Regions from separate parts of the Bradyrhizobium sp. 25ACV genome, predicted to be linked through region 1. Evidence: predicted binding sites of a transcription regulator. Region 1 holds the regulator's gene; each other region holds the start of a gene.
The links. Region 1 encodes LexA, which represses DNA repair genes until DNA is damaged. Its sites were predicted from a motif close to TGTTCNNNNTGTGTTCNG; they were not measured.
Positions count from the first base shown of each region.

Region 1 (6,844 bases):
GCCGCTGATCGCAGCGAGCCTGGGGATCATCGTGATGGGCCTGTTGCGCACGCCGTTGCGCTGGTGCGGTGCCATGGTGCTGCTGGTTTCCATCGGCTGGGGGCTGTCGGTGCGGCAGCCCGATATCCTGATTGCCGGGGATGGCGCGAGCGTCGCGGTGCGGGGCGGGGACGGGCGTTTGCATCTGATCAGGGCGGGCAAGGACAATTTCCTGCTCAAGGAGTGGTTGTCTGCCGACGCCGATCCGCGCGATGCCGGCAGCAGCGCGCTGGCGAGCGGCATATCGTGCGACGAGTCCGGCTGCGTGACGCCGCTCGCGGACGGACGGCTGGTCGCGCTGGCCTCGCGCATTGACGCGTTGGCCGACGATTGCGGCCGGGCCGCACTGGTGGTGACGTCAAGGCCCGCGCCGCCCGATTGTGCGGCGATGGTGGTGGATCGGCAGCGGCTCGCTCGCCAGGGCGCGCTGGCATTGACCCAGCGTGGCGACGGCTTTTCGGTTCAGGCGGTGAGGGCGAGAGGCACGAACCGCCCGTGGTTACCGGCCGGTGCGGGCGAAGGGGACTTCGACGGCAGGCTTGTGCCGAGGGCGGCTCCCCGCAGCCGCGACGCAACGCCATCGGAGACCGACTTGCAGGCCGACGATTGACGCGATTGATTACAGATACCAGGCCAGCACAGCTTCGAGCCTTGCGTTGCCGATGACTGGCAGGGCCACCATTCGGTCCAGCCCGGCTGCGCAGGCGTCCGAGCCGGCGACCGAGCCGTCGTGGGTGAGATCGTCGCTGAGCGCCGGCATGCCGGTGGCCCAGGCGCCGCCGATGCTGCCTTCGCCTCGGGAGATGAATCTGGTCGCATAGAGCGCGGCAGGGTCGGTGTGCGCGCTGCAATCGCCGGCGCGAAAGACCAGCGCGGAACGGGCCTCGTTCGGGACCCAGATCTCGAAGCGCCGCGCAATCGGCGTTGCCTGCGCGGAGAGGAAAGTCAGGACCCATGTCTGGTCGGTGCCGGTTCGGTAGGGCACGCCGACGCCGAGATTGATCCCGACCTTGGCTGCGTCCTCCCAGCGCAGGAAGCTCTTGGCGTCGTGCAAGTCCTTGATGATCAGCGGCAGGCCAGCCTTCCAGGTGCGTCCGGGCAGTCCAAAGCCGCGAGGAAATCTGGTGTGGCGGGAGTTGAATTCGAACATGTCAGCTGCGCCGTAATAGCCGTCGACGAGGCCCATCTCGTGGGAGAGATCAGGATCGTTGTGCCAGAGTTCGATCGCGCCGACATGCGCCTCGTCGCCGCCGCAGAACAGCACCATCACGGCTTGCAGGAATTCGCCTGCGAACACCGGCACCGCCACGCCGCAAGTGAGGCCGGCCGCGACGGCCTGATCGGTCCGCTTGAAATAGGAGTTGGCGAATTTCGTGAGGATGATTGGATGGCCGCAGGCCCAGGCCTTGCCTGGAAGCCCCTCGTCATATCCGAAGTTCAGCTCTTCGCTGAAGGCCTTGAACGCGGACAGCCCTTCATCGTAGAGGCCGCCGCCGAATTCCAGCCGCATGCGCGTCCGGTCAGGCACCCAGAGTTCAACGACGCGAATGAAGGTTTTCATCGAGCGTGTCCGCCGCCTCAAACCACGACAGCATCGGTCATTTGGCTGCGGAGCGGAGGTTCAAAATTCAGGCAGGACGGCCCAAACTTCGTGCGGCGACGAGGTTCGCCGCTCGAATTTCGTGAAACAAAAACCCACCGGGCTCGCCGGCCTCGGCCGGCGACGGCATTTCAATCCTGGCCCTCGACCCGTCGGCCGGAGGGCGTCAGCCGATCGGCAGTCGCGTGACCGTCGGGCGACTGTCGGCGATGATCTGCGGCTTGTGCTCGCGCTCGCCGATCGGCTGGGTCACGGGCAGTTGCAGCACGGTTGCGCGCTGGCCTTCGACGAGCTGCGTCACCAGCACGGATTTGCCGTCCGGGAATTCGATCGCATCATGATGGCGATCGGGAATGTGCGGATCGATCTTGCCGAACTTGCCGACGCGGGAGTTGACGGTGCGCGTCCAGATCCAGCGGTTGTCGTAACGGACGTTGTCGGCGAAAGCGAGCTCCGTTCCCGGCAGCAGGCAGACTGCGACGGAGAGATCGGCTTCGGAGGCGAAGCCGCGCGTCGAGGTGCCGCGGAATGTTGTCGTGACGATCGTCTCGCCGACTTCTGCGGGGCGCGTCGCGACGGCATGCAGGCTGTAGTCACACATCGGGTGCTCCTCAATGCAGAGATAGCGACCCGCACCTCTTTCGGAGGCGCAGGCCCCTACCAGAGTGGAAGCACGTGACGGTCTGCTTGGTTGTAGGCAAATCTGCGGCTGGGATCCGCGAGCCCCGATCACATTATCTTTTCCATCTTTTCCGAATTCGATAGGAACAAAGTCGGCTTCCGTGCATTTGGCAGGCGCGCGTCAACGACCGGCGAAACCAGCCAGCCCGAGTATCGCCAGCTCGGCTGTGTACGCGCTGCATCGCGGTCGTTGCGGATTTTCTAGATCACGGCCGTGTCCTGGCCGACATGATGACGCGCCCAGCGTTGCTGCGGTTGCGCTCAAACGATCTGGCGCATTCGGGCTGTCCCCCTCGACCTCGAAAGGCCGCGAAGCGATGTTGCTTCGCGCGGCCTGCCGGGGATGTCGCGGACAAGGAGGGGCCAGATAATCTGTGCAGTACCAGAAAGACTATCCAGCCGGAGCGGACCATCATCCGCTCCAATCTCTGATCGGCGATGCCGATCGAAGGCGCGCGCGAGGCGCTGAGTACTTCCGGTATGAGTAGTTCCGGTATCAGTACTTGCGATAAAGCCCGATCAGCTTGCCCTGAATCTTCACGCGGTTCGGCGGCAGGATGCGCACCTCATAAGCGGCGTTGGCGGGCTCCAGCGCGATCGAGGCGCCGCGGCGGCGGAAACGCTTGAGCGTGGCTTCCTCGTCGTCGATCAGCGCCACCACGATGTCGCCGGTATCGGCGCTCTCGTTGCGCTGGATCAACGCCATGTCGCCGTCGAGGATGCCGGCCTCGACCATGGAATCGCCGCGCACTTCGAGCGCGTAATGCTCGCCGGAGCCGAGCATGTCGGGCGGCACGCTGATGGTGTGGCTGCGGGTCTGCAATGCCTCGATCGGAGTGCCGGCCGCGATGCGGCCCATCACCGGCACCGCAACGGGCCGCTCGCCCTCGTCCGCGGACGCGCTGGAGCTCGCGCGGACCTTGCCGAGATTGCCCTCGATGACGCTTGGCGTGAAGCCGCGTCGGTTGCCGGCGGCAGCCTGGAGCTCCGGCAGCTTGATCACTTCGATGGCCCGGGCGCGGTTGGGCAGGCGGCGGATGAAGCCGCGCTCTTCGAGCGCGGTGATCAGGCGGTGGATGCCTGACTTCGAGCGCAGATCGAGCGCATCCTTCATCTCGTCGAAGGACGGCGGCACGCCGCTTTCCTTCAAGCGTTCGCTGATGAACCGCAGAAGCTCGTATTGTTTGCGCGTTAACATCTCGACCAAAGTCCCCCGGTTGATGTCGTTCGATTCCGAGACGATGAATTCAGCGATAAGCCGCTACATCCTCGAAACAAATCATGAACGGACACTATATGTTCGATACATGTTCCGCAACTGCTTAATTTACCGTGAACAGAGCGAAGCTCGCGGAATGCGTGTGGCCGCGCAGGTCAGACGGGGAGCCTTAGCATCTCGCAGGGGCTGCCGGCCTCGGCCTTTGGCGCAAACGGTGCGCGCACGAGAAGTACCTGTGCTGCAGCAAGATTCGCAAGCAGAGAGGAGTCTTGATGGCTGACGGGAAGGGCGACGAGCGTGCCATCGTCGCGCTTTTCCAGGCGCGCGCGCAGATAATCCTCGCGCTGGTCGTTGGCGCTGAGATCGCGGCCCAGCACGACGCGCTCGCGATGGTGATGAATCACCGAACGGCCCGACAGCGCGCGAATCAGCGGCACCATGAACAGGAAGGCGCAGACATAGGACGATACGGGATTGCCGGGCAGGCCGATGACGCCCATCGTCCCTAACCGTCCGTGCATCATCGGCTTGCCGGGCCGCATCGCGATCTTCCAGAACGCCATCGCGATGCCTTCTTCCTTGAGCGCCTGCTGGACCAGATCGTGGTCGCCGACCGATGCGCCTCCGGTCGTAACCAGGACGTCGGCGCCGCTTTCGCGCGCGCGGCGGATGCCGGCGGTGGTGGCCTCCAGCGTATCGGCGGCAACACCGAGGTCGATGGTCTCGGCGCCCTCGCTGCGGGCGAGCGCGTGCAGGGCATAGCCGTTGGAATAGACGATCTGGCCGTGCCCGGGCGTTGAGCCCGGCATCACCAGTTCATCGCCGGTGGCGAGGATCGCGACCTTCGGACGGCGGCAGACGGCGAGAAGCGGGTGATTCATTCCAGCGGCGAGGGCGAGATCGCGCTCCGTCAGACGGGTTCCCTTGCACAGGAGAACGTCGCCCTCGCGGAAATCGACGCCGGCGGGGCGGATGTGCCGACCCACGATCGCGGCTTCCTTGATCGTTATGTGCTGGCCCTCGGCGATCGTGTCCTCCTGGATCACGACAGCATCGGCGCCGTCGGGAACGACGCCCCCGGTGAAGATCCGCACGGCTTCGCCGGCGCCGACCTTTCCCGCGAACGGACGGCCCGCTGCGACCTCACCGATCATCATCAGCCTTGAATCGATTGTCGCCGCATCGGCCGCGCGCACGGCATAGCCGTCCATCGCCGACATCGCCTGGGGCGGTTGGGTGCGCCGCGCAGCGACGTCCTGCGCGAGCACGCGATGGTAGGCTTCGTCGAGCGAAACCGTCTCTGCAGGCAGCGGCGCTGCACCCGCCAGCACCGCAGCAAGGGCGTCGGAAACCGGCATCAAGGCCACGGCGAAACTCCTGCTCGGCACGTTCGGACGAAATGTTCCGACAGTCTTCTAACCGAGCGCGGGAGCAGAGGCAAAATTGCGGAGCGGGCACGATTTATCCTGCCGCTTTCAGCCCTGGATGGAAGGCAGGCTCAGGCCTGGCGTGGCATGATCCAGAGAACGAGACCGATCAGCAGGAGGGTGGCCATGGTGAGGACGAGAATGACGAGTGCCACGGCCAACATCGCTCAACTCCCGCTCGGCCGGTCCGGCCCGTCGTCCAGCGCGACGTCGGGAGCCTTCGGGCCTTGATCCTTGTCGGGCAGCGGATCGGCCTGGGATTTCAGGTCGGCGGCCTTGCTGATCAGCTTGGCGGACAGGTCAGAATCCGAGGTGGTTCTTGCGAATTCAAGCAGGAGAGAGGCTTGCTTGGTGAGATAGGTTTTGCCCAGCACGTCCATAAGTCCGGTGTAGAAGTCCCAACGGACTCAAGAGTCCGGAAGGGGTCATTCCGTTCCCGGAACTCCGTACAAAAATGCACAAAACGCTCTGGTTCCTCATTTTGGGCAAAATTGGTTCCGGGAAGGCTGCCCGACGTTGCGCCTCCCGCTGAGCGGAGATCGTCAGATGCCCAATGCCTTCAAGGCGTTCCCGACGTCGCGCGGCGACGTCACATGCACCGCCGTCAGCCCGCGCGACCGCGCGCCTTCGATGTTCTCGGCGAGATCGTCGAAGAACACGATGCGTCCTGCGGGCACGCCGATCGCGGCGACGACATGGTCGAAAGCCTCCGCGTCCGGTTTTCGCAGGCCGATGCTGGACGACAGATACAGCGCGCGGAAATGGCCGAGCAGTTCGCCATACTCCTTCGAGAAATAGTCGACATGCGGCCGGTTGGTGTTGGAGAAGGCGTAGAGCGGCATCTGCTTCGCCGCACGCGGCAGCAGCTCGGCGATATCGGGCATCTCGCCGGCGAAGATCGCGTTCCAGCCTTCCAGGAACTGCGCGTCCGAAATGCCGATGCCGAGCGAAGCACGCAGCGAAGCGAAATAGTCCTCGTCGCTGATCTTGCCGACCTCGTGCAGCCGGTAGGCCTCGTCGCGCACATAGCGCGCGACGATGGATTCGGGCTGGCAGCCGGCATGTCCCGCCCAGCAGGCGATCGCCTTGGAGAAATCGATGTCGAGCACCACGCGCCCGAGATCGAACAGCAGCGCATCTGCGCTGCCGGGAGAGAGCGAAGTCATTGCGTCCTTTTCACTCAGTATCGATAGGGATCATGGTCGAACAGCGGGAATGCGCTGAACACGCTCGGCGCGTTGGTGGCGGTCACCGGATGCAGGCAGGATTTGTCGACCTCGGCAAACGACGTGGCGCCCAAAAGGCCGAGGCAGCGCAGCACCTCGTCCTCCAGCAGCTCCAGCATCCGCGCGACGCCGGCCTCGCCAGCCGCCGCCAGCGCCCAGCATTGCAGCCGGCCGATGCCGACCATGTCCGCGCCCGCCGCGATCGCCTTGACGATGTCGGTGCCGCGACAGATGCCGCCGTCGACCATGATCTTGGCGCGGCCCTTCACGGCCTCGACGATCTCGGGCAGCACATGCATGGCGCCGCGGCCGTGGTCGAGCTGGCGGCCGCCATGGTTGGAGACGTAGATCCATTCGACACCGTGATCGACCGCGATCAGGGCGTCCTCGGCGGTGGCGATGCCCTTCAGGATCAGCGGAATCCTGAACTTGTCCTTGATCATCTTCACGGTCCGCCACTCCAGGCCCTTCTGGAAATCGCCGCCGGTGGCACGCAGGCGGCTCTCGCGAACGTAGCGCTTGGCGATGTCGCGTTCACGACGGCTGTAATGGGCGGTGTCGACGGTCAGGCAGAAGGCGGCATAGGCGCTCTTCTCGGCCCGGCTGACGACATCGGCGACGAAGGCATCGTCGCCGCGGACATAGAGCTGAT
Region 1 covers NZ_JAVAYO010000006.1:52,924-59,767, reverse strand. Annotated here, with positions in the region: gene RAD04_RS15415 (ComEC/Rec2 family competence protein) at 1-649, shown strand, start outside; gene RAD04_RS15410 (GAF domain-containing protein) at 659-1,600, opposite strand; gene RAD04_RS15405 (hypothetical protein) at 1,806-2,240, opposite strand; gene lexA (transcriptional repressor LexA) at 2,817-3,518, opposite strand; gene RAD04_RS15395 (molybdopterin molybdotransferase MoeA) at 3,695-4,906, opposite strand; gene RAD04_RS15390 (hypothetical protein) at 5,134-5,340, opposite strand; gene RAD04_RS15385 (HAD-IA family hydrolase) at 5,509-6,132, opposite strand; gene RAD04_RS15380 (alpha-hydroxy acid oxidase) at 6,147-6,844, opposite strand, start outside.

Region 2 (6,844 bases), on a different contig from region 1:
CCTGGGGCCGCAGCGACGAAACCTTCTTTGGCGGTCCGAATACGGCGCTCTTTGCTGGAAGTCAGAACTACGACACCACCGGCGGCTTTGTCGGTGGCGTGGTCGGCTACAACTGGCAGGCGGCCAACTGGGTGTTCGGCATCGAGGGCGACTATCATTGGGCTGACATCAACGGTCGTTCGGCCGAGATCAACGCCGGCCTCGGCGACACCTATTTCACCAGAATCCGCGGTTTCGGCGACATCAAGGGCCGTCTCGGCTACTCGACCGGCCCCGCTCTCTTCTTCGTCAGCGGCGGCGCTGCGGTCGGCGACATTCAGCATCGCTACGATGGCGTCCCCGGAAACGTCTTCATCCAGAACAACACCCGCTGGGGTTGGACCGTCGGCGCCGGCGCGGAATACATGTTCGCTCCGAACTGGTCGGCCAAGGTCGAATACAACTATATCGATTTCGGCAAGAGCACGATTCAGTACAGCCCCGTCGTGACCAACCGGTCCGAGTGGACCGATACCGTCCACACGGTCAAGGCAGGTGTGAATTATCACTTCAACTGGGGTGCGGCTGGCGTCGCGCGGTACTGATATCCCCCTGACATCATTGACGTCTAAGGCCGGCCTCGCGCCGGCCTTTTTCGTTTGGCGAGACATGAACGGGGGGCAATAAGTCAGTAACCATCACCTTTTCGACCGATGTGGCTTTTCGGAGACACAACTTGCGGCTTTAGTGGTGTAAGCACGGCGTTAGTTGGGCCGTTGAGTCCGCTGCCCTTCCGGTCAGGAAGGCAACAACAGAAACTGGGACTGGGATTAGTTGAAAATGAAGAAGGTTTTGTTGGCTTCGGCCTGTTTGTTCGCTCTCGCTGCGCCCGCTTCGGCGGCCGACCTCGCAGCCCGCCCCTACACCAAGGCTCCGATCGCTCCGGCGGCTGCCGTCTACAACTGGACCGGCTTCTACCTCGGTATCGTCGGTGGCGGCGCCTGGGAAAACGCTTCCGGCGACCCGAAAATGAAGGGTGGCTTCGTCGGCGGCACCGCCGGCTACAACTGGCAGGCCGGCAACGTCGTGTTCGGCATCGAGGCCGATGGTTCCTGGGCTGACGTCAGCGCCTCGGCGACCGCTCTCGGCATCACCGTGTCGTCCAAGACCGACGCGCTCGGCACCGTCCGCGGCCGCATCGGCTGGGCCGTCAACAACGTGCTGTTCTACGGCACCGGTGGTTACGCCTGGATCGACAACAAGGTCAGCGTCAGCGCGCTCGGCGTGACTGTCTCCGACAGCAAGTTCCACTCGGGCTGGACCGTCGGCGCCGGCGTCGAAGCGTTCTTCGCTCCGCAGTGGTCGGTCAAGGGCGAGTACCTCTATCGCAGCCTCGGCGGCGAGACCTACTTCTCCGGTCTCGGCGCTCCGGTCACCACCGGCACGCTCAACTTCCACACCGTGCAGGTCGGCGTGAACTATCACTTCGGCGCCCCCGTGGTCGCCAAGTACTAAGCTACACTTCAACGCCTCGCGTTACGAAAGGCCGGCCTCGCGCCGGCCTTTTTGTTTTTTGCGCGCCAACCGGCTCGCTCGCGTTTTCCGCAGAGATGTGGCGCCAGGGTGACACAACCTTTGGCTTCAATGGTGTAAAGCAATGACATTAGTCGGCTCATAGTCTGCTGGCTCTTCCGCTTTCCGGAAGGTCAGAACGAGGAACGGGAACTGGGGAATGGATATGAAGAAGCTTTTGCTGGCTTCGGCCAGCTTGTTCGCACTCAGCGCGTTGGCACCGGCCTCGGCGGCCGATTTGGCGGCCCGCCCCTACACCAAGGCTCCGGTCGCGCCGATCGCGATGTACAATTGGAGCGGTTTCTACATCGGTATCAACGGCGGCGGCGCCTCGAGCCGCAATTGCTGGGACGTCAACAATATCTTCGGTGTTGCGGGTCCGGACACGGCTGAAGGCTGTCACAATGCGACCGGCGGCGTCGTCGGTGGCCAGGTCGGTTATCGCTGGCAGTCGGCCAATTGGGTGTTCGGCCTCGAAGCTCAGGGCGACTGGGCCAACCTGAAGGGCTCGAATACGAGCTTGGTGCTTGGACCGCTGGTCAACCAGACCAAGATCGATGCGATTGGCCTGTTCACCGGCCAGGTCGGCTATGCCTGGAACAACGTGCTCTGGTACGTGAAGGGCGGCGCGGCCGTCACGCACGCCAAATATAACGGCCTGGTAGGCGGCGTCGTCCTCGATAGCGCGAGCGAGACCCGCTGGGGCGGCGCGGTCGGCACCGGCATCGAATTCGGCTTCGCACCGAACTGGTCCGTGGCGATCGAATACGACCATCTGTTCATGGGCAAGCGCAACAACTCGTTCACGATCCTCGGCGTCAACGACCGCATCGACCGGATCAAGCAGGACGTCGACATGGGCACCGTCCGCCTCAACTACACCTTCGGCGGCCCTGTGGTTGCCCGGTATTGATCTGAAGTCCTGATTGCTACCGACGTTACATCGTCACGAAAGGCCGGCCTCGCGCCGGCCTTTTTGTTTTCGCGGCACCTTGCCGCGCAGTTCCGCAAAGCCCTGCTGCCAGATGCCGCCAGCGCGCCAACATTCCGTTGACGATTCGCAAGTCCCACTGGAAATCCGTCTCCGTTCTTCCTACGTTCGCTGACAACCCCATCGGCGCCGATCCCGGTTCCGGGCGAGCGCGCCTTTTTTATTGGCGCGGTCGCGCACCCATGGGATTCCTTGAGGGCAACTCGGATGGATGAAGTGATCAAGGCGAAGCGCCAACAACAGAACGCGGGCTCCAGCCTGCGCGCAATTACGATCCGTGGCGCGCGCGAGCACAACCTCAAGAACATCGACGTCGAGATTCCCCGCGACAAGCTGGTGGTGTTCACCGGCCTCTCCGGCTCCGGCAAATCCTCGCTCGCCTTCGACACAATCTATGCCGAGGGCCAGCGCCGCTACGTCGAATCGCTTTCGGCCTATGCGCGCCAGTTCCTCGAGATGATGCAGAAGCCTGACGTCGACCAGATCGACGGCCTGTCGCCGGCGATCTCGATCGAGCAGAAGACGACGTCGAAGAACCCGCGCTCCACCGTCGGCACCGTCACCGAGATCTACGACTACATGCGCCTGCTCTGGGCCCGCGTCGGCGTGCCCTCTTCGCCGGCCACGGGCCTGCCGATCGAGAGCCAGACCGTCTCACAGATGGTCGACCGCGTGCTGGCGCTGCCCGAGGGCACCCGCCTCTATCTGCTCGCGCCCGTCGTGCGCGGCCGCAAGGGCGAGTACCGCAAGGAGCTCGCCGAATGGCTCAAGAAGGGCTTTCAGCGCGTCAAGATCGACGGCACCTTCCACGAGCTTGCCGAAGCCCCGACGCTCGACAAGAAATTCCCGCATGACATCGACGTCGTGGTCGATCGTATCGTGGTGCGCGCCGACATCGGCCAGCGCCTCGCCGAGAGCTTTGAGACCGCGCTGAAGCTCGCCGAAGGCCTCGCCGTCGTCGAGTTCGCCGACGCACCGACGGCAGCTCCCACTGAGGAAAAGAAGAAGACCGCCAAGATCCACGACAAGAGCGGACCCGAGCGCATCCTGTTCTCGGAAAAGTTCGCCTGCCCGGTCTCCGGCTTCACCATTCCCGAGGTCGAGCCGCGCCTGTTCTCGTTCAACAACCCCTACGGCGCGTGTCCGGCCTGCGGCGGCCTCGGCGTCGAGCAGCATGTCGACGAAGACCTCGTCATTCCCGACAAGGAGCTCGCCATCGGCAAGGGCGCGATCGCGCCCTGGGCCAAATCGTCCTCGCCCTATTACGTGCAGACGCTGACCGCGCTCGGCAAGCACTACAAATTCACGCTGACCACCAAGTGGAAGGATCTCGCCAAGAAGACGCAAAACGCCATCCTCCACGGCTCCGGCGAGGACGAGATCAAGTTCTCCTATGAGGACGGGGTGCGCTCCTACGACACCAAGAAGCCGTTCGAAGGCGTCATCACCAACATCAACCGCCGCTACCGCGAGACGGAAAGCGAGTGGGCGCGCGAGGAGCTCGCAAAGTACTTCCACGACGTGCCCTGCGAGGGCTGCAAGGGCTTTCGGCTCAAGCCCGAGGCGCTCTGCGTCAAGATCGGCGGCAAGCACATCGGCGAGATTTCCGAGCTGTCCGTGAAGGGCGCCGGTGCATGGTTCGAGACCGTGCCGGAGGCGCTGAACGCGCAGCAGAACGAGATCGCCGGCCGCATTCTGAAGGAAATCCGCGAACGTCTCACCTTCCTGCTCGACGTCGGCCTCAACTATCTCACGCTGTCCCGCTCCTCCGGCACGCTGTCCGGCGGCGAGAGCCAGCGCATCCGCCTGGCCTCGCAGATCGGCTCGGGCCTGACGGGCGTGCTCTACGTGCTGGACGAGCCCTCGATCGGCCTGCACCAGCGCGACAACGCCCGCCTGCTCGACACCCTCAAGCGGCTGCGCGACCTCGGCAACACCGTGATCGTGGTCGAGCATGACGAGGACGCCATCCTGCTCGCTGACCACGTTCTCGACATCGGCCCCGGCGCCGGCATGCATGGCGGCAACATCATTGCCGAAGGCACGCCCGCCGAGATCATGCGCAACCCGAAATCGTTGACCGGCAAGTACCTGACCGGCGAGCTCGAGGTCGAGGTGCCGGAGCGGCGGCCGCCGAACCACCGCCGCACCATCAAGGTGGTCAACGCGCGCGGCAACAATCTCAAGAACGTCACCGCCGAAATTCCGCTCGGCCTGTTCACCGCCGTCACCGGCGTATCAGGCGGCGGCAAGTCGACGCTGCTGATCGACACGCTCTACAAGTCCATCGCCCGCAAGCTGAACAATGCCAGCGAGGGCGCGGCCCCGCATGACCGCATCGAGGGCCTCGAGCACATCGACAAGATCATCGACATCGACCAGTCGCCGATCGGCCGCACGCCGCGCTCCAACCCCGCGACCTACACCGGCGCCTTTACGCCGATCCGCGAATGGTTCGCCGGCCTGCCCGAGTCCAAGGCGCGCGGCTACGAGCCCGGCCGCTTCTCCTTCAACGTCAAGGGCGGCCGCTGCGAGGCCTGCCAGGGCGACGGCGTCATCAAGATCGAGATGCACTTCCTGCCCGACGTCTACGTCACCTGCGACGTCTGCAAGGGCAAGCGCTACAACCGCGAGACGCTCGAAGTCCTGTTCAAGGGCAAGTCTATCGCCGACGTGCTCGACATGACCGTCGAAGAAGCCGCCGAGTTCTTCAAGGCGGTGCCGCGCGTGCGCGAGACTTTTCAAACCTTGCACCGCGTCGGTCTCGATTACATTCACGTGGGCCAACAGGCGACAACACTCTCGGGCGGTGAAGCGCAACGCGTCAAATTGGCAAAAGAGCTGTCCAAACGCGCCACCGGCCGCACGCTTTACATCCTGGACGAGCCCACCACCGGCCTGCACTTCCACGACGTCAAGAAGCTGCTGGAGGTGCTGCACGAGCTGGTGGCGCAGGGCAACACGGTCGTCGTCATCGAGCACAATCTCGAAGTCATCAAGACGGCAGACTGGGTCATCGACCTTGGCCCCGAAGGCGGCGACGGCGGCGGCGAGATCGTCGCCTGGGGCCCGCCGGAAGACATCGCGAAGGCGCCGCGGAGCTACACGGGCAAGTTTTTGGAGCCGGTGCTGAAGAAGGCGAGGAAGCCGAAGCGAAGGAGCACGAGCGAGGCGGCGGAGTAAATCATTGGACTGCGTTGGTTCAGCGTAGCCCGGATGAGCGAAGCGACATCCGGGACCACTCGTGAGGCAATCACCAGCCCCGCATATCGCGTCGATCATGCGGGCTACAGGCGACCGGCTGCAAGGGAGAGCCGCCATGTCCGCTGGCCTTGTGCAGACTTACCGCGCCTTCGCCCACAACAATGCCTGGGCCAACCATCGGCTGCTCTCGGCTTGCGACGCGCTGTCCCAGGCTGAATTCGAAGCCCACCGCACCGGCTTCTTTCCGAGCCTGCAGCGCACCCTCAACCACATCCATGTCATCGATCTATTCTACATCGATGCGCTGGAGGGTGGCTGGCTCGGACCGGCGGCCTGGAAAAACGAGGTGCCGTACCCTTCCCTTGCCGCGCTGAAGCCCGCTCAAGCTGCGATCGACAAGCGGCTGATCGCCATGTGCGATACGCTGACGCCCGCACGACTCGATGACATCGTGAAGATCAATCGCGACACGCAGGTGCAAACCGAGCGCCGCGACCGGCTCCTGATGCATCTCATCCAGCATCAGATCCATCATCGCGGACAGGCGCACGCCATGCTGTCCGAGACAGCCGTCGCCCCGCCTCGGCTCGACGAGTTCTTTGCCGAAGGAGAAGCCCCGCTCCGGGCCGCCGAGTTCGCTGCGCTGGGCTGGACCGAGGAGACCGTGTGGAAGTCCTAGCGGTGTAACATCATCTTGGATCTCGACAGCGCTTGGCGACAGCATTCCGCGGTTCCAGCTTGCATTTTCACGGAGCCAAGAAGCTAAGCCGCCCTTCCCTGGACGCCAGCGCAATTACCTCCATGTCACTCAGACTGGCAGCGAATTCGGCGACGCAAAGGCTTGGGCCGCCCGGATATCGTCAACCGTAAGCCGCGGGTGCTCCGACATGATGGCTTCGATAGTCATGCCCGCGCCCAGCTCGCGCAACACCAACTCGACCAGCACACGCGTTCCGCGGATCACGGGCTTGCCGTCCATGATCTCCGGGTTGATTTCGGTCCGCTCGTGCCGCATGGCTGTCCTCGAAGTCTGCCGAATAGTAGTACGTCCGATCTTTCTTGTCAGCGAACTCCACCCTCAGCTCCATGCCCTACGCC
Region 2 covers NZ_JAVAYO010000011.1:207,536-214,379, forward strand. Annotated here, with positions in the region: gene RAD04_RS25145 (outer membrane protein) at 1-584, shown strand, start outside; gene RAD04_RS25150 (outer membrane protein) at 820-1,494, shown strand; gene RAD04_RS25155 (outer membrane protein) at 1,718-2,464, shown strand; gene uvrA (excinuclease ABC subunit UvrA) at 2,750-5,725, shown strand; gene RAD04_RS25165 (DinB family protein) at 5,862-6,425, shown strand; gene RAD04_RS25170 (DUF433 domain-containing protein) at 6,555-6,761, opposite strand; gene RAD04_RS25175 (HAD family hydrolase) at 6,833-6,844, shown strand, end outside.
Region 2: uvrA (excinuclease ABC subunit UvrA) is a predicted target of LexA. The motif match lies at 2,637-2,654, and genes of this name have one in related genera.

Region 3 (6,844 bases), on a different contig from region 1:
GGCACTGGAATACGGTGACGCGCCGACTGTCGGCCGCCGTGGTGCAGGACATCGCCGCGCTGATCGACGTCTACAAGGGTTATCCGCAAGATAAGGATCGCGACCAGATCCGCCGTATCGCGCAGCAGCGCCTCGGCCTCGTCGTCGATTTCCTGCCCGCCGGCGACATGCCGCCGCCGGGACCAAAGCCGTTCTTCTCGCTGCTCGACCAGACGCTGTCGGTGCAGCTCGGCCGCCAGATCGGGCGCTCGTTCTGGATCGACACGGTCGGCCGCTCCAACCTCGTCGAGATCCGCATCCAGCTCGACGATGCCGTGATGCGCGTGTTCGCGCAGCGCAGCGCCGCCTATGCCTCCAACTCGGAGATATTCCTGTTCTGGATGGTCGGCACGTCCTCGATCCTGCTGATCGTCGCCGTGCTGTTCCTGCGCAACCAGATCAAGCCGATCCTGCGTCTTGCGGACGCCGCCGAAAGCTTCGGCAAGGGCCGCGAAGCGCCGAACTTCCGCCCCAGGGGCGCGCGCGAGGTGCGGCGCGCGGCGGTCGCCTTCCTCGAGATGAAGTCGCGCATCGAGCGCACCATGGAGCAGCGCACCGCGATGCTCGCCGGCGTCAGTCACGATCTGCGCACCATCCTGACCCGCTTCAAGCTGGAGCTGGCGCTGATCGGCGACAGCCCCGAGCTCGAGGGCATGCGCAAGGACGTCGACGAAATGTCGATGATGCTGGAAGATTACCTCGCCTTTGCGCGCGGCGATTCCGGCGAGCAGTCGCAGCCGACCGACATGGCGCAGGCGCTCGAGGAGCTGCGCGGCGACGCCGAGCGCCACGGTCATACCGCGACCGTCGCCTTCCACGGCCTGCCCGTCGTGACGGTGAAGCCGGCCTCGTTCAAGCGCTGCCTCGCCAATCTCGTCACCAACTCGGCGCGCTACGGCAAGGCCATCGCCATCACCGGCCAGCGCGATCACCGTTATTTGACCGTGACGATCGACGACGACGGACCCGGCATTCCCGCACATTTGCGCGAAGAAGTGTTCAAGCCGTTCCTGCGGCTCGACAACGCCCGCAACCAGGATGAAGGCGGCACCGGCCTTGGCCTTGCCATCGCCCGCGACATCGCCCGCTCGCATGGCGGCGACATCACCCTCGGCGACAGTCCGATGGGGGGACTGCGGGCGAGCGTCAGGATACCGGTGTAGCCGCCGTAGCCCGGATTTCGCTGCGCTCCATCCGGGCTACGATCTCGCCCTACTTCGGCAGCAGCGCCTTCAGCTTATCCATGTCGCGCACGTTCATCTTGAAGCCGCCGGGCATCACGATGTCGCCGGGCTTCTGGTCGGGCTTGCAGGCCCCAAGCCATTTGGCTTGCAGCGTCATGGTGGTATCGCGTCCCGCAGCGCCGGCGACGCCGCCTTGTGCGTGCGAGGCGGTCTTCACCGTATAGGCCGAGTTGAAATCGCCCGTGATCTCGGCATGCGAGGTCGTGCTGACGCCGGCGACGCTGCACTCGGAATCGCTGACATAGCCGGCCGCGGTCTTCTTGATCTCCTGCTTGGCGCAGATCTGCTTGGCCATCGGGGAGACGTTGTTGCTCATCTCCTTGTCGACGGTCTCGTCGGTGCAGTGCTGCATGGTCATCTCGGGCACGGGCGAGCCTGATGTGACCAGCTTCATCTCCCAAAGACCGGCCTTGCGCACCGGCAGGTCGTCGGCAAAAGCACCGCCTGCCGAAACCACGAGGCAAAGGGCCGAGCCGAGCAAAGCGAGTTTGCGCGTCATGTGAAAGGCTCCCGGCTGAGAGAGTGCGGCGTTACGACAGCGCCTCAGTAGAGCGTGCGGATCGGCTGGTCGGCGGCGCCATAAGGCACCCAGCGGCAGGAGAACGAGATGTAGCCGCCCTCATAGGCCTGAACCGCCAGGAATTTCACGACCTTGCCGTAGCGCGCGCAGTGATCGACCGCGGCCTGCCGGGCATCGACCTGGGTGGCCATCGAATAGGCGATGATGCCGCCGGTGTCATTGCCCTTGAACGGCGGCACATAGTCGGCGCGCGCCGACTGGCTCGCCGTCATACCCGAGACAACCAGGCTGGCGAGAAGACCCGCGGCCGCAATGATTCGCATTCCCGTCACTCCAATTGGCTGGCGGCCAGTTTACGGTGCCGGGAGGGAAGTGAAAAGAACGGAAGCCCTGCCAACCACGAAGTTGTGGTCAACTCCTGGCGAAGTGTTGCCGCGCTGCACTTGACCTCCCCCGGCCTTCGCGGCACCGTCCAACCTTCGCAAGACTTTAGCTGTCCGGATTGACCATGCGCGCCCCCTTCCTGAAATTGCTCCGCTATGCCGCCGTGCTTGGCCTCATGTTCGGAGCGATGTCGCTCGGTGAGGCCAGGGCCGCCAATCCGCTGGAGCTGAACTTCTGGCTGAGCGGACCGCGCTATGACGGCGCCGTCGCCGATTGCGACAGGGCGCTGCCGACCATCGCCACCCAGTTCTGGGAGAAGGAAAGCACGTTCTGGAATTCCTCGTTGAGGATCACCGGCTTCTCCGCCGTTCGCGAGACCGCATTCCGGCCCTGGCAGTCCGACAATATTCCGCGCCGCTATTGCACCGGCGAGGCCATGCTCACTGATGGCAAGGTGCGCAAGGTGCACTTCTCGATCATCGAGGATGGCGGCTTCGCCGGCTACGGCAACGGCGTCGAATGGTGCGTGGTCGGGCTCGACCGCAACTGGGCCTACAATCCGGCCTGCCGCGCCGCCAAGCCCTGATTGGGAAGCCCTGATCAGGAAGCCCTGATTGGTCGCGCGAAGCGCCGAACGGCGGCCGCCCGAATTTTGTTCTTGAAATGTTCCCATCGCCTGCTAGGCTTCCTCGCACAGTCTAGTTGAGGGGCGTCGCCATGTTTCATTCCAGATTGCATTTGTTTTCCCGTTTCGTGATCTCCCTGACCCTTGCCGCCGGACTGGCCTTGCTCGCCGGCAGCGCAAACGCCCAGGACAAGCGGCAGAACGCGCCCGGCGAATTCGACTTCTATGTGCTGTCGCTGTCGTGGTCGCCCTCATTCTGCGAGGAGGCGGCCGAGCGTGGCGGCCGCTCGCAGATCCAGTGCAGCGGTCGGCCCTACGCCTTCGTGGTGCATGGGCTGTGGCCGCAATATGAGAACGGCTTCCCGGAATATTGCCAGCGACCCGCACCGCGGCTGAACCGCAGCATCGTCTCCTCGATGCTCGATTTGATGCCGGCGCCGGGCCTGATCTTCAACGAATGGGACAAGCACGGCACCTGCTCCGGCCTCGAGGGCCGCAGCTATTTCGAGACGATCCGCAAGGCGCGCGCTGCGATCAAGATCCCGGCCGAATATCTCGATTTGTCGCAGGCCAAGACCGTGGCGCCGGCGGAGGTCGAAGAGGCCTTCATCAAGGCCAATCCGGGACTGAGCAATGCCGCCGTCTCGGTCACCTGCAACCGGACGCGGCTGTCCGAGGTCCGTATCTGCCTCAGCAAGGACCTGCAATTCCGCGCCTGCGACGAGATCGAACGCCGCACCTGCCGCCGCGATCAGGTCACCATGCCGCCGATCAGGGGTGGTTGAGCTCGACTTCTCAGACCGTCATTCCGGGGCGCGCGAAGCGCGAACTATGATGCGCAGTTGCGCATCTGAGAATCCATCGACCCGCGGCCCGGTGGCGGAATGGATTCCGGGCTCGGTGCTGCGCACCGCCCCGGAATGACGGGAGTTACTTTCATCGCGCGATGTCGTAACTCTCCGCCATGAACTATCGCCACGCCTTCCACGCCGGCAACTTCGCCGATGTCATCAAGCACATCGTGCTGGCGCGCATCATCACCTATCTGCAGGACAAGCCGGGGGCGTTCCGCGTCATCGACACCCATGCCGGCGCCGGCCTCTACGATCTCGACAGCGACGAGGCGCGCCGGGGCGGCGAATGGCTGACCGGTATCGCGCGGCTGATGCAGGCACGCCTGTCGAACGAGACCCTGACGCTGGTACAACCCTATCTCGACATCGTCCGGGCCTTCAATCCGAAGGGTGAGCTCAAGGCCTATCCGGGCTCGCCGTTGATCGCGCGCGGCCTGCTCCGGCCGCAAGACCGGCTCGTCGCCTGCGAGCTCGAGCCGAAGGCGCGGAAAGCGCTGATCGCCGTGCTGCGCCGCGACGAACAGGCCCGCGTGGTCGACCTCGACGGCTGGGTGGCGCTGCCGGCCTTCGTGCCGCCGAAGGAGCGGCGCGGCCTCGTGTTGATCGATCCGCCCTTCGAGGCCAAGGACGAGTTCGAGCGGCTGGGCGAAGCATTCTCCACCGCCTTCGCGAAATGGCCGACCGGCATCTATGTCATTTGGTATCCCGCCAAGAACCGGCGCGCCACCGACACGCTGGTCCAAACGGTGGCGCGGCTCGCAGCTGCAGCAAAGCCGCCGGGAAATTGTCTGCGCCTCGAGTTCAGCGTCGCGCCTCAGCTCGATGGCGGGGCGCTCGCCTCCACCGGGCTCCTGATCGTCAATCCGCCCTACACGCTGCAGGGCGAACTCAAGACGATCCTGCCCGAGCTGGAAATGCCGCTCGGCCAAGGTGGTGCTGCCAGATTCCGATTGGAGGTGCCCAAGCCTTAAAGGCAGCCCGTAACACTCCGGCATTCTTGGGAAAAATATGCAGGAGCGGTAGTCAATCTGCAGAGAACCGTATTATGCTGTTTCCGTGACTGGCTTTACGTTCCGCTTCCGCGAATGGTTGCGGCGGAGTGAAGGCCTAAGAAAGATCCGGCCGGACCGTTGAAGTCCGCCCAAGGATGGCCAGCTCCCGGGCTCCGTAGTGCCCCGTCATGTCGTGACGTGAGTCTGCGTCGCGGCGGAGGAGCAATGAGGGGGAGTTTCCCGATGGCCATGACGGGAACGGTCAAGTTTTTCAACGGCGAACGCGGCTACGGATTCATCAAGCCTGACGACGGCGGCCGCGACGTCTTCGTACATATTACTGCTGTGGAGCGGGCCGGACTGAAGGACCTTGCGGAAGGACAGCGTATTACTTTCGAAGTCGAACCCGACAAGAAGGGGAAGGGACCGAAGGCGGTCAATCTGGTCATCCTGTCCTAGCGGGACTGACGCACAACATTCGCCGCAATACTTGGCGCAAAGAACACCTGGCGCAAAAAAATCCCGGCCGCGAGCGGCCGGGAGGTTGTGGTCCGGTATTTTCTTCTACTATCAGAACCGATAGTTCACGCCGGCGCGCACAACGCTGGCGCTATAGCCGTTTGACACCCCGGTAATTGCGAACTGAGTCGTCGACAGATCGATGTAGAGATATTCCAGCTTGGCGCTCCAGTTGGGGGCCAGACCGACTTCCGCACCGGCGCCGATGGTCCAGCCGGCGGTGGTGTGCGATTCCGTCCAGCCGAAGGTCTGCGCACGCAGCTCGCCGAAGGCGAGGCCGGCGGTGCCATAGAACAGCACGTTGCTGAAGGCATAGCCGGCGCGGCCGCGCAGGGTGCCGAACCACGGATTGGAGAATTTCCACGGCGCGAAGGTGTCGTCGGCACCGGCGGCCTGGATGTCGCCCTCGACGCCGAACACAAACGGGCCATTCTGGAAGTTGTAGCCGGCCTGCACGCCGCCGACGAAGCCCGACGGCTTCGAGGGGTTGTTGTCCACCGAGCCCCATTCATAGCCGATGTTGCCGCCGAGATAGGGACCCGCCCAGCTATAGGCGTTGAGCGGCTGGTTGACGGTATAGGGCGCGCGCTGACCGTAATTCATGTCGGCGGCCTCCGCCGAAGCTGTCCAGCCGGCGGCAACCAACGCGGCTGCGCCCACAACGAGCCTCTTCATCACTCACTCCAACGCAACTGCCGTCACCGCTGCGGCGCCCGCGCCGCCACGCAAGGCAAACCGCATGGTTACGGAACCACGACCTTTTCGCGTAAGATTTATCGAGAGTTTTAAGTTAAAGGGCTGTTAAGCCGGGTTACCGCGCTGTTAACAGGCTTAAGCAAGCGTTACCGGGAACTGCGCCGCCATCCTGTGCGTGCCGCACGGCCGGAACTTCAAATCGGCACCCCCAGCGCCTAAATTCGCTCCATGGTTCACGATTCCACCGACAATCCGGACGATCGCGCGCGCAAACCCGTGCGTGGCACCGCGCCGGACGTCCCAGCCGAGACGCCCCCGGATCTCGATCCCGCCACCAGCGGCGGCGATGACGAGGACGATGCCCGGCTGCCCGATATCCTGGAAGAGAGCGGCGCGGTCGGCGAAGGCCCGCTGGCGACCGGCCATGAGGCGATCGAGCGCGCGGTCCGCCTCGCCCCGACCTCGCCCGGCGTCTATCGCATGCTCAATGCGAATGCCGACGTGCTCTATGTCGGCAAGGCCAAGAACGTCAAAAAGCGCCTCTCCAACTATGCGCGCCAGAATGCGCCGCAGCCGGCCCGCATCCTGCGCATGATCGCGGCCACGGTGACCGTGGAGATCGTCTCGACCAACACCGAGACCGAGGCGTTGCTGCTGGAAGCCAACCTCATCAAGCAGCTGCGGCCGCGCTTCAACGTGCAGCTGCGCGACGACAAATCGTTTCCCTACATCCTGATCACCGGCGACCATTGGGCGCCGCAGATCCTGAAACATCGTGGCGCGCAGAGCCGGCCCGGGCGCTATTTCGGTCCGTTCGCCTCCGCCGGAGCCGTCAACCGCACCATCACGGCGCTGCAGCGCGCCTTCCTGATCCGCTCCTGCACCGATTCCTTCTTCGAGAGCCGCAGCCGGCCCTGCCTGCTCTACCAGATCCGCCGCTGCGCCGGCCCCTGCACCCGCGAGATCGACTT
Region 3 covers NZ_JAVAYO010000022.1:48,371-55,214, forward strand. Annotated here, with positions in the region: gene RAD04_RS34845 (ATP-binding protein) at 1-1,202, shown strand, start outside; gene RAD04_RS34850 (DUF3617 domain-containing protein) at 1,252-1,782, opposite strand; gene RAD04_RS34855 (hypothetical protein) at 1,827-2,126, opposite strand; gene RAD04_RS34860 (hypothetical protein) at 2,312-2,773, shown strand; gene RAD04_RS34865 (ribonuclease T2 family protein) at 2,905-3,597, shown strand; gene RAD04_RS34870 (23S rRNA (adenine(2030)-N(6))-methyltransferase RlmJ) at 3,777-4,637, shown strand; gene RAD04_RS34875 (cold-shock protein) at 4,902-5,117, shown strand; gene RAD04_RS34880 (outer membrane protein) at 5,229-5,852, opposite strand; gene uvrC (excinuclease ABC subunit UvrC) at 6,102-6,844, shown strand, end outside.
Region 3: RAD04_RS34865 (ribonuclease T2 family protein) is a predicted target of LexA. The motif match lies at 2,841-2,858, and genes of this name have one in related genera.